Regions from separate parts of the Kocuria sp. 2SI genome, predicted to be linked through region 2. Evidence: riboswitches for the same ligand, from Rfam matches in the RefSeq annotation. Region 2 holds a riboswitch; the other holds the start of a gene.
What was found. Region 2 has a riboswitch for S-adenosylmethionine ahead of metE (5-methyltetrahydropteroyltriglutamate--homocysteine S-methyltransferase). Riboswitches for the same ligand answer to the same signal wherever they lie in the genome.
Positions count from the first base shown of each region.

Region 1: it holds a riboswitch for S-adenosylmethionine, as region 2 does, so the genes downstream of both, FFS25_RS12415 (O-acetylhomoserine aminocarboxypropyltransferase/cysteine synthase family protein) here and metE (5-methyltetrahydropteroyltriglutamate--homocysteine S-methyltransferase) in region 2, are expected to answer to the same signal.

Region 1 is NZ_SCNB01000030.1:13,950-21,293, forward strand. Features, by position in the region: gene FFS25_RS12395 (glycosyltransferase family 4 protein) at 1-329, opposite strand, end outside; gene FFS25_RS12400 (NAD-dependent epimerase/dehydratase family protein) at 335-1,549, opposite strand; gene FFS25_RS12405 (hypothetical protein) at 1,786-2,232, opposite strand; gene FFS25_RS12410 (acyltransferase family protein) at 2,587-3,993, shown strand; SAM riboswitch class IV at 4,028-4,137, shown strand; gene FFS25_RS12415 (O-acetylhomoserine aminocarboxypropyltransferase/cysteine synthase family protein) at 4,187-5,662, shown strand; gene FFS25_RS12420 (cystathionine gamma-synthase) at 5,659-6,840, shown strand; gene FFS25_RS12425 (DUF4870 domain-containing protein) at 7,057-7,344, shown strand, end outside.
Region 2 is NZ_SCNB01000001.1:116,401-123,744, forward strand. Features, by position in the region: gene FFS25_RS00495 (adenylosuccinate synthase) at 327-1,613, opposite strand; SAM riboswitch class I at 1,809-1,908, shown strand; gene metE (5-methyltetrahydropteroyltriglutamate--homocysteine S-methyltransferase) at 2,035-5,469, shown strand; gene FFS25_RS00505 (DUF3151 domain-containing protein) at 5,579-5,998, opposite strand; gene glmS (glutamine--fructose-6-phosphate transaminase (isomerizing)) at 6,302-7,344, opposite strand, start outside.

The DNA of each region.
Region 1 (7,344 bases), on a different contig from region 2:
GGCAGGTTGCGCCGGCGAGCCGAGAGCACGCCGTAGGCCGAGAGCCACACCGGGTTCACGGCGTGGACGATGTCCGGTTCGAACTCGGCCATCCGGGTCGCGATGCGCCCGGTGGGCAGGCCCACCCTGATCTCGGGGTACCAGGGCTTGAACGACAGCGAGCGGACGCTGTGCACGCGGTGCCCGGCGTACTGCGTCGGCGGGTGCCCCGGAGCGAAGACCTCGACCTCGTGGCCGAGCTGCTCCAGCTGCTCCATGGTCCGCATGATGCGGGTGACGACGCCGTCGATCTTCGGCAGGAAGACCTCGGTGAACAGCGCGATGCGCAAGCTGCTCAGCTGCCCTGCGACTCGTGGGCCACGGAGGCCGGGACACCGGCCCGGGTGCGCCGGTTCCACAGCGAGCGCGCGGGGATCTTGGAGAGGTCCGCGCGGTGGGCGTAGCGCTTGGCGGTCTCCTCGACCTCGTGCAGCAGGCCCTCGGACAGGGTGGTCGGCTGCAGGCCGAGCTCCAAGAAGGTGTCGTTGGTGACGTGCAGCTCGTTCTCCGCCGACTCCTGGCGCGGGTTGGGCACCATCTCCACGGCGGCCCCGGAGATGCGGGCGATCAGCTCGGCCAGGTCGCGGACGCGGTGCGTCTCGGTCATCTGGTTGAGGATCTTGACGCGCTCGCCGGGGGCCGGGGAGTTCTCGAGGGCCAGCTCGACGCAGCGCACCATGTCCTGGACGTGGATGAACGCGCGGGTCTGCCCGCCGGTGCCGTGGACCGTCAGCGGGTAGCCCACCGCCGCCTGCATGAGGAAGCGGTTGAGCACCGTGCCGTAGTCGCCGTCGTAATCGAAGCGGTTGATCAGCCGCTCGTCGCGCTGGGTCTCGGCGGTCGTGGTGCCCCAGATGATGCCCTGGTGCAGGTCGGTGATCCGCAGCTGGTCGTTCTTGGCGTAGAACGCGAAGAGCAGCTGATCCAGCGACTTGGTCATGTGGTAGATCGAGCCCGGGTTGGTCGGGTACAGGATCTGCTGCTGGATCGGCTCCTGCTGCTCGTGCGGGATCTCTACATCCAGGTAGCCCTCGGGGATCTTCATCCCGGCGGTGCCGTAGCCGTAGACGCCCATGGTGCCCAGGTGGACCACGTGGACGTCGCGCTCGGACTCGACGATCGCCTCGAGCAGGTTGTGCGTGGCCGACACGTTGTTGTCCACGGTGTAGCGCTTGGTGCGCGAGCTCTTCATGGAGTACGGCGCCGCGCGCTGCTCGGCGAAGTGCACGACGGCGTCCGGCTGGTCCTCGCTGATCAGCTGCAGCAGGCCCTCGTAGTCCTCGGCGACATCGAGGTGGCGGTGCTCGATGACCTTGCCGGAGACCTCGGTCCAGGCGCGCAGGCGCTCGACGAGCGGGCGGATCGGGGTCAGCGACTGCGCGCCGAGCTCGTCGTCGATCCGACGGCGGGACATGTTGTCCACGGTGATGACGTCGTGACCTCGCTCCGAGAGGTGCAGGGCGGCAGGCCAGCCGCAGAATCCGTCGCCGCCGAGGATCGCAATCTTCACGTCATCTCCGTTTCCGTGCGCCTCTCGGCGCGGGGATCGGAAGGATCACGACGCCGAACCGAGCGGGCTGGTGCTGTAGAAGGTCGTCGTCCACCCTGCAACCCCGGAATGAACCGACGGTGAACGAGCGGCATGCGAGGGCGGGTGCGCTCAAGCCGCCCGCGGGAGGGGGACCTCCTGATTGTGTCATCTGCCTCCGACGGGTGCGCAGAGCGACGGCTCCGGCGCGGGCCGGATCAGGCCGGGAGCCGGCTCTCTCGGAGGCTCAGGGTCTTCTCAGCTCGGGCGGCCGGTGCGGGCTCCGGGCCCAGGAGCTGCTGGCGGACCTCTTCCGTGGGCAGGGACTCGCCTGGGGCGATGAACACCGAGGCCAGGTCCTGGACATCGCACGGGGTCAGGCCCTTGGAGGTGGGCTCCCAGCCCTCCGGGATGAGGTGGCGCTGCTGCGTGCCGCACTTCTGGCAGAAGTACTCGACGCGTCCGCCGGGGCGGACCGCGCAGCGCAGCACGCGGCCCATGATCCGGCGCAGCCCCGGGACGCGGCTGCGCTTGCGGGTGGAGGGCAGGAAGACCCGGAACTTGAGGTAGAGATCGGTGGTGCACTCATGGCACATGGGGGAGCGGGGCGTCTTGTGGTGCTGGGGAGATCCCAGCCGGCCCAGTCTGGTGCTCGTGACAGTCACTGCTGCTCCTGCGCTGATCGTCGGAATTGCGGGGGGAAGGGTCTCCGACGTCATCGTGGTGCGACCCGAGTCCAGATTAGGCGATCCGCTGTGCCGCGTACAGACCCACCGGCGGAAGCGGAGCTGTCTCTCAGCCCTGCCACAGCGCGGATCCAGGCGGATCCATGCCCGATCCGCCATATCTAAATGACTCTTGGGTAACCGTAACAGCGGAGGCCTTCCGGCAGAAGGCATCGGGGCGATCCGATGCCCCGACCTGCGGAAGAAGACGCTCTGACGTCACAATCGCGCTGCTGCGCTCCCGGGCACCCGCCGAGCCCCCTGCGATGCCGCCGTCGTGTGACGATCGGAGACGTGACGAAGCTGAGCACCTCCCGCGGCCGGCGCGCTGCGCAGACCATCCCTGCGCAGCGCGATCTCGCGCTGGATGCTGCTCGGGTCGCCTGCCTGATCGCCGTGGTCGTGCTCCACATCCTCCTGGTCACGCTCACGACGGATCCGAGCACGGGCGCGCTGCGCAGCGTCATGGCCCCCACCGAGGCCTCCTGGTACGCCCCGGTGTCGTGGCTCGTGCAGGTCATGCCGCTGTTCTTCGTGGTGGGAGGGTGCGCCTCGGCGATCTCGTGGTCGCGCCAGTCGGCGGAGGGCGTCCGCGGGCCGGCCTGGGTGCGCGCCCGGCTGCTGCGCCTGGTCGTGCCTGCGAGCGCTGTGTGGGTCGCCCTGGCGCTGGCCGGCGCCCTCGCGGCGCTCGTGGGGATGCCCGCCGACTGGGCCTCGATGGCGCTGCGGGGGCTCGGGATGCACCTGTGGTTCGTGGGCGCCTATACCGCGTGCCTGGTCGGTGTGCCGCTGCTGCACGGGCTGCACGATCGCCGGCCCGTTCTCACCCTGGCTGCGCTGGTGGGGCTCAGCGCTGCGATCGAGGTGCTGCGCATCGCCGCGGAGCGGCCGTGGTGGGGCCTGCTCGGCTTCGCCCCGGTCTGGCTGGCGATCCATCAGATCGGCTTCTTCCGCCACGACGGATCCTTCGCTCGTGCCTCGGCAGGAAGACTGCTCGGGATCACGGCCCTGTCGGTCCTGGTGATGCTCTGCCTGACGAGCCTGCCCTGGTGGGGTGCGGACGGGCTGTCGGCCCTGAACCCGCCCACGCTGTGCATGATCGCCCTCGGCGCGGCTCAGGCCTGCGTCCTGCAGCTGTGCTCGCCGGCTCTGGAGCGGCTCATGCGATGGCGTCCCGCGCAGGCCGTCGCCTGGGTCGTCGGCTCGCGGGCCGCGACCCTGTACCTGTGGCACCTGCCGGTGATCGTGGCCGTGATGGCGGTGTGGTGGCTGCTCGGCGGCCCGGATCCGGTGCCCGGCTCAGCGCAGTGGTGGCTGTGGCGCCTGCCGATCGGGCTGCTCTGCTGGGCGATGGTCCTGCTGGTCGTGCGTCCGCTGGGCGTCCTGGAGGCCGTGGCGGGGCGGATCGTCGCCCGCGAGCCCGAACCGGAGGGGCCCGCAGCCGGAGGATCGCCCTCGGGTGAGCGGCCCTCGACCGCGCCCCGAGCCGACGGATCCGCGCCGCTGCGAGCTTCGAGTCCCGATCGCTCCTCATCGCCGGACGGACGGGCGTGGGTCCGCATCCTCGCCGCGGCCGTCCTCGTCTTCTCCGCAGCCGTGCTGGAGGTCCGCTTCCTGCTCGGCATCCCGCTGGCCCTCGGCGGCGCGGCGGCCATGGTCGCGGCGGTCCTGCTGCTGGTCCCGCCCGCACGGAGGTCCTGACGGCTCGATCGGTGTGGTGCTAGTATCGGACCGGCTTCACGAGACACAGCTGCCAAGCTCCGACTTGGCTGTGCACCAACCCCATGTTCAAGGGTGGTTCGGATGACGAAGCGGCCTGCACCTGACGCAGCGCACGAACAAGCTCCGGCGGGACGTGCAGGTCAAGAGCACCCCGTCACGGAAGACACCTCTCATGACGTCCTCGCCCTGCGACGAGCTCAAGAGCTCGACGTCGCTGGCCACACGCCAGATCCACGCCGGCCGGGCCGGATCCGATCCGGGCGCCCCTGCCGCCCCCGTCCAGGCCACGCTGCCGGTGCCGATCTACCAGTCCTCGGCCTTCGAGTTCCCGGACCACGCGGCTGCCGCCGCCATGTTCGCCCAGACCACCCCGGGCTTCACCTACTCCCGCACGGGCAACCCCACGGTCGCCGTCCTGGAGCAGAAGGTCGCCGATCTCGAGGGCGGAGTGGGGGCCGTGGCCATGGGCTCGGGCCAGTCCGCCGTCGCCGCGGCCCTGCTCGCGCTGATCAGCACGGGCCCCGGCAAGCACCTGGTGGTCTCGGAGAAGATCTACGGCGGCACCGTCGACCTGCTCGGTGACACGCTGGCCGATCTCGGCGCGACCGTCACCTACGTCGATCCCGCTGACCCCTCGGCCTGGTCGGAGGCGATCACGGAGGACACTCGGGGCTTCTTCCTCGAGTCCATCGGCAACCCGCTGGCCACGCTGGCGGATCTGGACGCGATCTCCCGCATCGCCCATGAGCGGGGGCTCCCGGTGATCGTCGACTCGACCCTGGCCACGCCGATCCTGTACCGGCCCTTCGAGCACGGGGCGGATATCGTGGTGCATTCGGCCACCAAGTTCTTCGGCGGGCACGGGACGTCGCTGGCCGGCGTCGTGATCGACTCCGGTCGATTCGACTGGGAGGCCGAGGCCGCTCGCTGGCCGCAGTTCACCGAGCCGCGAGCGCGCTGGGGCGGGATCAGCCTGTGCGAGAAGCTGCGCGGCGGCTCGCCGTTCCTGCATCTGTGCCGGGCCAAGTTCGTGCACGACCTGGGTCTGACGCTCTCGCCGTTCAACGCCTCCCAGATCATCCAGGGCCTCGAGACGCTGGACCTGCGCATGCGCCGCCACTCGGACAGCGCCGCTCGCATCGCCGAGTTCCTGAGCACGCATCCGGCGGTGCGCTGCGTGCACCACCCCCTGATCGAGGGCTCCGCCGATCGGGAGATCGCCGAGCGCGACTTCCCCCAGGGCGTCGGGTCGGTCTTCGGCTTCGAGCTGGAGTGCTCGGATGCCGCAGTGGCCGGATTCGTCGACTCCCTGCGGCTTTTCAAGCTGGTGGCCAACATCGGCGACGTCCGATCGCTGATCAACCATCCCGCGGCCATGACCCACTGCCGTCTCTCGGAGGAGCAGCGACTGGCCGGCGGGATCAGCTGGCAGACCCTGCGGCTGTCGATCGGGCTGGAGGCGGTCGACGACCTGATCGCCGATCTGCAGTCCTCGCTCGATGAGCTGCTGCGCGTCGAGGCCGCGCGCGGCGCTGAGATCCCGGCCGCAGAAGGTGCCCCGGGATCGTCGACGGACGGCGCCCCGGTGCGCTCCGAGGACGAGCCGAGCGGCGCGCGCCGCGACCAGCGCCAGGAGGTGCAGGCATGAGCGGGTTCACCACGCGCGCCGTCCACGCCGGCCAGGAGCCGGACCGGCTGACCGGTGCGGTCATCCCGCCGGTCTACCAGACCTCCACCTTCGTCCAGGACGGCATCAACGTCCTGCGCGACGGCCACGAGTACTCCCGCGGCTCCAATCCCACCCGCAATGCCTTCGAGGAGCAGCTGTGCGCGCTCGAGGGCGGGCAGCGGGCCTTCGCGTTCGCCTCCGGGATCGCGGCGGAGGATGCGCTGCTGCGCTCGGTGCTGCGCCCCGGAGACCATGTGGTCCTGGGCGCCGACGGCTACGGGGGCACCAACCGGCTCATCACCAGGGTCCTGGCTCCCTGGCAGATCCGGCACACGCCGGTGGACGTCACCTCGCTCGATGCGGTCCGCGGGGCTGTGGAGGCGGGCACGCGGGTGATCTGGGTCGAGACCCCCACGAATCCGCTGCTGGGCATCGCCGATCTGACGGGAATCGCCCAGATCGCCCAGGATGCCGGGGCGCTGCTGATCGTGGACAGCACCTTCGCCTCGCCGTACCTTCAGCGTCCGCTGGAGTTCGGCGCCGACGTCGTCGTGCACTCCACCACCAAGTACATCGGCGGGCACTCGGACGTGCTGGGCGGGGCGGTCGTCGTCTCGGACCGGGCCTGGGAGGTCGAGGCCGTGGGCGGCTTCTCGCCCGGAGGAACGCTGGCCGAGCTCGTGGGCTTCCAGCAGTTCGCCGGCGGGGCGGTCGCCGGGCCCCAGGACTGCTTCCTGGCCGCGCGCGGGCTGAAGACCCTTTCGCTGCGTATGCAGCGCCATCAGGAGACCGCAGGCCGGATCGCCGAGTGGCTCATCGGGCGCCCAGAGGTGGCGCAGGTGCTCTACCCCGGACTGCCCGAGCACCCCGGCCACGAGCTGGCCGCACGGCAGATGGACGGCTTCGGTGGCATGGTCTCCTTCCGCGTGCACGGCGGAGAGGCTGCGGCCCGGCGCTTCGCGGAGTCCACGAAGATGTACAAGCTCTCGGTCTCCCTCGGCGGGGTCGAATCGCTGATCTGCTGGCCCTCCGAGATGACGCACGGATCCGTGGCCGGCACGCCGCTGGCGGTGCCGGTGGATCTGGTCCGGCTCTCCGTCGGGATCGAGGACCTCGACGACCACCTCGAGGACCTGGAGCGTGCCTTCGGCGCCTGACGGGCGCTGCGCTCGCCCGGCTCGGCGACTGACAGGCGGCGCGCTCATCCGGCACTGCGACTGACGCGGCGGCCTCCCCGGCTCCGGCAGAGCCCTGCGATCGCCGTCACCTGACGGCGATCGCAGGGCTCTGCCTACACTGGGGGCAGCAGCCTCGTCGCGTTCGGCTCGGCCGTCGCGCGGGTCCCCATGCAAGCGCCATATGAAGGAGCCTTCATGAGCTCGCAGGATCCCCAGAACCCGGCCTCCGGATCGGACGGCCGCAACGCCCCGGGCGGACAGCAGCACGAGGCCCCCTCGTTCGGGCAGGGCGGCGACCCCCAGCAGTCCGGGCAGCCGTCGTGGGGCCCGAACCAGGGCCAGTCGGGCAGCCAGCCCTCCGGGGACCCCGGCGCGCAGCAGGGCTACGGGCAGCCGAGCTACAGCTACCCCGGAGCCGGGCAGCAGCGCCAGCATCCGGGCTACGGAGGCCAGGGCGCCTACGACCAGCCGCAGGGCGGCGGA
Region 2 (7,344 bases):
GGGTCTTGAGGCTGCGGCGCAGGCCCTCGCCCTCGGACCGCGCCGAGGCGGGGTCCAGTCTGGTGCTCTGTGTGGACACGGTCAGTCACTTCCGACGTCGGGGATCGAACGGCGCCGCGACGGGCATCGATCAGTGGCGCCTGCATGCACGACGAGGCGCAGCACGCCCAGGGGTCTGCCAGATGCTATCCGACACGGCGGGCGAGCCCGGTCCGCGCGCGGGACGGTGACGCAGCGGATGGTGACAGATCGGCACCCCATCAGGGCTGATGGGGTGCCGATCTGTCACCATCCCGAGCGCCTGTCCTCGCACGGGCGAGGCGGCGTCAGTCGATCAGGTCGCGCAGCTCGATCGTGTTCTCGCGGCCCGGGCCCACGCCGATCGCGGAGAACCGGGTGCCGGACATCTTCTCGAGCGCCAGGACGTAGTCCTTGGCGTTCTGCGGGAGATCGTCGAGGGTCTGGGCCTGCGAGATGTCCTCCGACCAGCCGGGGAACATCTCGTAGATCGGCTTGGCGTGGTGGAACTCGGTCTGCGTCATGGGCATCTCGTCGTGGCGCACGCCGTCGACGTCGTAGGCCACGCACACCGGGATCTCCTCGAGCCCGGTGAGGACGTCGAGCTTGGTCACGAAGTAGTCCGTGAAGCCGTTGATCCGCGAGGCGTGACGCGCCATCACGGCGTCGTACCAGCCGGTGCGGCGCGGGCGCCCGGTGTTCACGCCGAACTCGCCGCCCACGGTGCGCAGCCGCTCCCCGGACTCGTCGAACAGCTCGGTGGGGAACGGACCGGCACCCACGCGGGTCGTGTACGCCTTGATGATGCCGATCGAGCGGGTCAGGCGCGTGGGCCCGATGCCCGCGCCCACGCAAGCGCCGCCGGTGGTGGGGTTCGACGAGGTCACGAACGGGTACGTGCCGTGATCGACGTCCAGGAAGGTGGCCTGCCCGCCCTCGAGCAGGACGGTCTCGTCGCGGTCCAGGGCGTCGTTGAGCAGGCGCGTGGAGTCCACGATCATGGGCGCCATGCGCTCGGCGTAGCCCATGAAGTAGTCCACGATCTCGTCGTTCTCGAACGCGCGGCGGTTGTAGACCTTGAGCAGCAGCTCGTTCTTCTGCCGCAGGGCGCCCTCGATCTTCTGGCGCAGGATCGACTCGTCCAGGATGTCCTGCGCGCGCAGGCCCAGGCGCCCGATCTTGTCCATGTAGGCGGGCCCGATCCCGCGACCGGTGGTGCCGATCGCGCGCTTGCCCAGGAACCGCTCGGTGACCTGGTCGAGGGTCTGGTGGTACGGGGCCACCAGGTGCGCATTGGCCGAGACGCGCAGCTTGGAGGTGTCCGCGCCGCGGGCCTCGAGGCCGTCGATCTCCTCGAACAGCGCCTGCGGGTTGACCACCACGCCGTTGCCGATCACGGGGGTGGCCCGCGGGGAGAGGATGCCTGCGGGGAGCAGCTTGAGCTCGAACTTGTCGCCGCCCACCACCACGGTGTGCCCGGCGTTGTTGCCGCCGTTCGGCTTCACGACGTAGTCCGCGCGGCCGCCGAGGATGTCCGTGGCCTTGCCCTTGCCCTCATCGCCCCACTGGGCTCCGACGATCGAGATGGCTGGCATGCGACTGCTCTCCTGACTGGGCCCGCACGAGGTCTGGATGCTGCGCCACGCGCCTTGTGGAGGCCATGGTGGATCGCGCGCCACGGGCCGGGGGCGCGACGGTCCGGGGCGATCCTATCGCGCGCCCCTCCCTGGCGGCCGTGGCAGATCTCGGGGGTTGACAAGCAGGGCCGCCTGGGGTGGTATCTATCTCGCTATCTATCCAGAGCGACCGAGAGACCTGGCTCGTCGACGTCGCAGCAACCATCCCCGCGGATCTTGCGGGGACCGGTGCTCCCGCCAGGACCGATGGAGCGTCTTCTCAGACTTCCGTGGTCCACCGGACCCGTGCCTTTCCGCGCATCGTTAGCGCCGGCACGGGCCTCCGTGCGCACCCCGTGGTCTGCCCTCCATCGGGCATCCACGGAAAGGCGAACACGGAATGTCCGATCACCATCCCCCAGCACCGCGCTCGGATCGTCCCCCGGAGACGGGGGCGCCGTCGCACCGCAAGACGGTGCCCGCGCTGTCCTACGAGCTCTACCCGCCGCGCAGCGCAGCCAGCACCGAGTCCCTCCTGCAGACCATCGAGGCCCTGGCGCCCACGGTGCCGGACTACGTCTCGGTCACCGCGGCGGTCGATCCGCAGCGCCGCGTCCAGTCCATGGCGCTGCTGTCCCACCTGATCTTCGAGACCCCGCTGCGCCCCCTAGCCCACGTGCTGTGCACGGGAGTCACGGAGACGCAGCTGCGCGAGCTGATCCACGAGCTGCTGGACCTGGGCGTGCGCGGCGTCCTGGCCCTGCGCGGGGACCGGGATCCGGCCGTCGAGCCCGGCCCTGAGGAGCTGCCCTTCGCCCGGCATCTGGTGGACCTGATCCGCTCGGTCGAGCGCGGCCGAGCCGCCCAGCTGTGCGCCGGCAACGTCTCGATCGGCGTGGCCGCCTATCCGATCAAGCACCCCGAGTCGACCTCCGTGCACCAGGACCTCGAGGTGCTACTGGCCAAGCAGCGCGCCGGCGCCGACTTCGCGATCACTCAGCTCTACCCCGAGGCCGACGACTACGCGGCCTTCGTGTCCCGGGCTCGTCGCGCCGGAGTGGAGCTGCCGATCATCCCCGGGATCATGCCGGTCACGAGCCTGCGCCGGTACCTGCGCATCTGCGACCTGGCCGGCCTGGAGCCGGACCCGCTGCTGGCCCACGAGCTCGAGACGGCCGACTCGGACGCCGAGCGCCACCGGATCGGCGTCCGCTGTGCCGTGCACAGCGCACGCGCTGCCTTGGATTCCGGGGCTCCCGGGCTGCACCTCTACACGTTCAACCAGCACGAGGCCGCCCTGGACGTCCTGGAGCAGCTCGATCTGCCCCGCCCCACCCCTTCAGCCGGACTCGCCGGACTCATCCCCGCATCCCAGCCCGCCGACGGGCGCCCCATCCGCACCTATGAGGAGACCGCAGTGACCATCTCGAACGACGCCCAGCCCGCCGCCTTCCCGACCGCCACGATCCTGGGCTATCCCCGCATCGGCCCGAACCGCGAGCTCAAGCGCGCGCTCGAGTCGCACTGGGCCGGACGCAGCGACCTGGAGCAGCTCGAGTCCTCCGCCGCCGAGCTGCGTGCCTCCATCGCCGAGCGCCTCGAGGGGCTGGGCCTGGAGCAGGCCTCGGCCGTGCCCGGCTCCTACGCGCTCTACGACCACGTGCTCGACACCCTGATCGCCGTCGGCGCGGTGCCGACGCGCTTCGGCGACCTGCGCACCGAGGCCGGAACCGTGGACCGCTCCGGGGAGTTCGTGCTGGCCCGCGGCGACGACGCCCGGCAGCCGCTCGAGATGACCAAGTGGTTCGACACCAACTACCACTACCTGGTGCCCGAGATCGGCGCGCAGACGCAGTTCGCCGCAGCGCCCGGCCGCCTGCTGGAGCAGCTGGCCGAGGCCGCCGAGCAGGGCGGGAGCCTGCGCCCCGTGCTCGTGGGCCCGGTGACCTTCCTGGCCCTGGCCAAGGACGACGGCACCGCAGCCGAGCCCATCGAGCCCCTGGATCGTCTCGAGGAGCTGCTGCCGGTCTACGGCGAGATCCTCGCAGCGCTCAAGGCCGCCGGGGCCGAGTGGGTGCAGATCGACGAGCCCGCCCTGGTCGCGGACCACTCCCGCCTCTCTCAGCAGGACCTGCGCACGGCGATCGAGCGCGCGGCCGGATACCTGGGCGGGCTCGACGAGCGCCCCCAGCTGCTGCTCACCTCCCCCTACGGCGATGCGGGCGAGCTGCTCGGCGCGCTGACCGGCTCGGGTGCCGAGGCCGTGCACGTGGACCTCGTCCGCGGCGGTCTCACCGACGACCAGCTCGGCCTGTTCACTTCGGCAGACGCCCCGGTGCTCGTGGCCGGAGTCGTCAACGGGCGCAACGTCTGGCGCACCGACCTCTCCGCCGCACTCAAGCGGCTCGAGGGCTTCCGCGACGCAGGCGCCCGGGTCTCCGTGGCCACGTCGAACTCGCTGATCCACGTGCCGCACAACCTCGAGGCCGAGCCCGAGCTCGACCCCGAGATCCGGTCCTGGCTGGCCTTCGCCGACGAGAAGGTCCGCGAGGTCGCCGTCCTGGCACGCGGGCTCGCCGAGGGCCGCGGGGCCGTGGCCGCCGAGCTGCAGGAGGCCGACGAGGCCCGCCGCACCCGCGCTGCGGCCCCGGGTGTGCGCATCGACGAGGTCCGCGGTCGCACTGCCTCCCTCACCGAGGCCGACTCGCGGCGCGGCACCGCCGAGCAGCGCCGAGCCGCCCAGGCCGAGCGATCGTTCGGCAGCGGCCGCCTTCCAGTGCTGCCCACCACCACGATCGGGTCCTTCCCCCAGACCGGGGAGGTCCGCCGCGCCCGCGCCGATCACCGCGCCGGACGGATCGACGACGCCGCCTACGACGGCTTCCTGCGCGAGGAGATCTCCCGGGTCATCGCCCTGCAGGACGAGCTCGGCCTGGACGTGCTGGTGCACGGCGAGCCGGAGCGCAACGACATGGTCCAGTACTTCGCCGAGCACTTCGACGGCTTCGCGACGACCGCCAACGGCTGGGTGCAGTCCTACGGCTCCCGGGCCACGCGTCCGTCGATCCTGTGGGGCGACGTCTCCCGCGAGGGCGAGGGGCTGCGCGGCGAGGCCTTCACGGTCCCGTGGATCACCTGGGCGCAGCAGCAGACCGACAAGCCGGTCAAGGGCATGCTCACCGGGCCGGTCACCATCCTGGCCTGGTCGTTCGTGCGCGACGACCAGCCGCTGGCAGAGACCGCCGATCAGGTGGCCCTGGCCCTGCGCGATGAGATCGCCGACCTCGAGGACGCTGGGATCGGCATCATCCAGGTCGACGAGCCGGCCCTGCGCGAGCTGCTGCCCCTGCGCCGAGCCGATCGCAGCGCCTACCTGGACTGGTCGGTCGAGTCCTTCCGCCGGGCGACCTCCTCGGTCGACGACGCCACGCAGATCCACACGCACCTGTGCTACTCGGAGTTCGGCGAGGTCATCACCGGCGTAGACGCGCTGAACGCCGATGTCACGAGCATCGAGGCGGCCCGTTCGCGCATGGAGGTGCTGGCCGACGTCCGCGCGGTCGGCTTCGAGCGCGGGCTCGGCCCCGGCGTGTGGGACATCCACTCCCCGCGCGTGCCCAGCACCGACGAGATCGAGTCGCTGCTCACCCAGGCCCTCGAGCACGTCAGCTCCGAGCTGCTGTGGGTCAACCCCGACTGCGGCTTGAAGACCCGCGGCTACGACGAGACCCGCACCTCGCTCGAGCACCTGGTCGAGGCCACTGCCCGCGTGCGCGAGAGCCTGGCGGCCAGTCAGGCCGCCTCCGCCGAGACGGCTGAGGCCTCCGCGGTCTGATCAGCCGTCCGGGCCTTCGCTGCTCGGCGACGACGAACGGCGCGGCCGCACCCCTGCTGCAGGGGGTGCGGCCGCGCCGTTCGTCGTCAGGCCGTCGCCGGGGTCGACGTCAGCTCTGGAGCTGCTCGGCCGCCGTCGGGTCGGAGTCGTTGAGGAACTTCTGGATGCGCTGGGCCTCGTCGAGCTCGCCGATGGCCGCTGCCGCCTGGCCCAGCGCCGACAGAGCGCGCAGGAAGCCGCGGTTGGGCGCGTGGCTGTACGGCACCGGGCCGTGGCCCTTCCAGCCGCTGGCGCGCAGGGCGTCGAGACCGCGGTGGTAGCCCACTCGGGCGTAGGCGTAGCCCTCGAGCGTCCGGCCGTCGGCCAGCGCCTCCTCGGCCAGGATCGCCCAGGGCAGCTGCTCCTTGGGGAAGGCCTGCGCCAGGTCCTCGGCCTCGTCGCCGGCGTCGAAGCGCGCGACCATCTCCGCGTTCTCCTGCAGCAGGGTGGGATCGGGCTCGCCCAGCAGGTTCTTGCCGATGCTCGACATCGGTGCTCCTCTCGTCGTGCGTGCCCCGGGCTCCCCGGGACGCTCTGCTCCCAGCCTATGCGTGGTGGCACCACGCCCGCTCGGTCGCTGAGATCATGCTTCCGTGCGGCCCAGCCGCCGAGATCCCGCTTCCGTGCGCGAAATCGCCCGAATCGCGCACGGAAGCATGATCTCGGCGGACGGCGGCGTGCGCTGGCAGACGCAGCAAGGCGCGACGCAGGAACGACGGCGGCCCGGCATCCCCTGAAGAGCAGGGGATGCCGGGCCGCAGCGCGGGTTGCGCGGATCAGGCCGCGCGAGAGGTCACTCGACCGTGACGGACTTGGCCAGGTTGCGCGGCTGGTCGACGTCGTAGCCCTTGGCCTCGGCCATGGCGGAGGCGAAGATCTGCAGCGGCACGGTGGCCAGCAGCGGCTGGAGCAGCGTGGGCGACTGCGGGATGCGGATCACGTGGTTGGCGTAGTCCTCGACCGAGGTGTCGCCCTCCTCCGCGATCACGATGGTCTCGGCACCGCGGGCGCGGATCTCCTGGATATTGGAGACGACCTTGGAGTGCAGCGAGTCGCGGCCGCGCGGGGACGGCACGATCACGAAGACCTTCTGGCCCGGCTCGATCAGGGCGATCGGACCGTGCTTCAGCTCGCCGGCGGCGAAGCCCTCGGCGTGGATGTAGGCGATCTCCTTGAGCTTGAGCGCGCCCTCCATGGCCACCGGGAAGCCGACGTGGCGGCCCAGGAACAGCACCGAGGTGGTCTCCGCGAAGTCCTTGCCGAGCTGGCGGATCTGGGACTCGTCGTCGATGACGGCCTGGACCTTCTCCGGCATGGCCTGGAGCTCCTCCAGGACGTCCTGGATCTCGTCGGCGAACATGTTGCCGCGCAGCTGCGCCAGGTACAGGCCCAGCAGGTAGGCGGCGGTGATCTGCGCCAGGAACGCCTTGGTGGAGGCGACCGCGATCTCCGGGCCGGCGTGCGTGTACAGCGAGGCGTCCGCCGCACGCGGGATGGAGGATCCGTTGGTGTTGCAGATCGCCAGGACCTTGGCGCCCTGCTCCGAGGCGTGGCGCATGGCCATGAGGGTGTCCATGGTCTCGCCGGACTGCGACAGCGCGACGACCAGGGTCTTCTCGTTGACGATGGGGTCGCGGTAGCGGAACTCGTGCGCGAGCTCGACCTCGGTGGGGATGCGGCACCAGTGCTCGATCGCGTAGCGGGCGACCTGGCCGGCGTAGGCGGCGGTGCCGCAGGCGATCACGACGATCTTGTCGACGGAGCGCAGGACGGACTCGTCGATGCGCAGCTCGTCCAGGGTCAGCTTGCCGTTCTCGTCCAGGCGGCCCAGAAGGG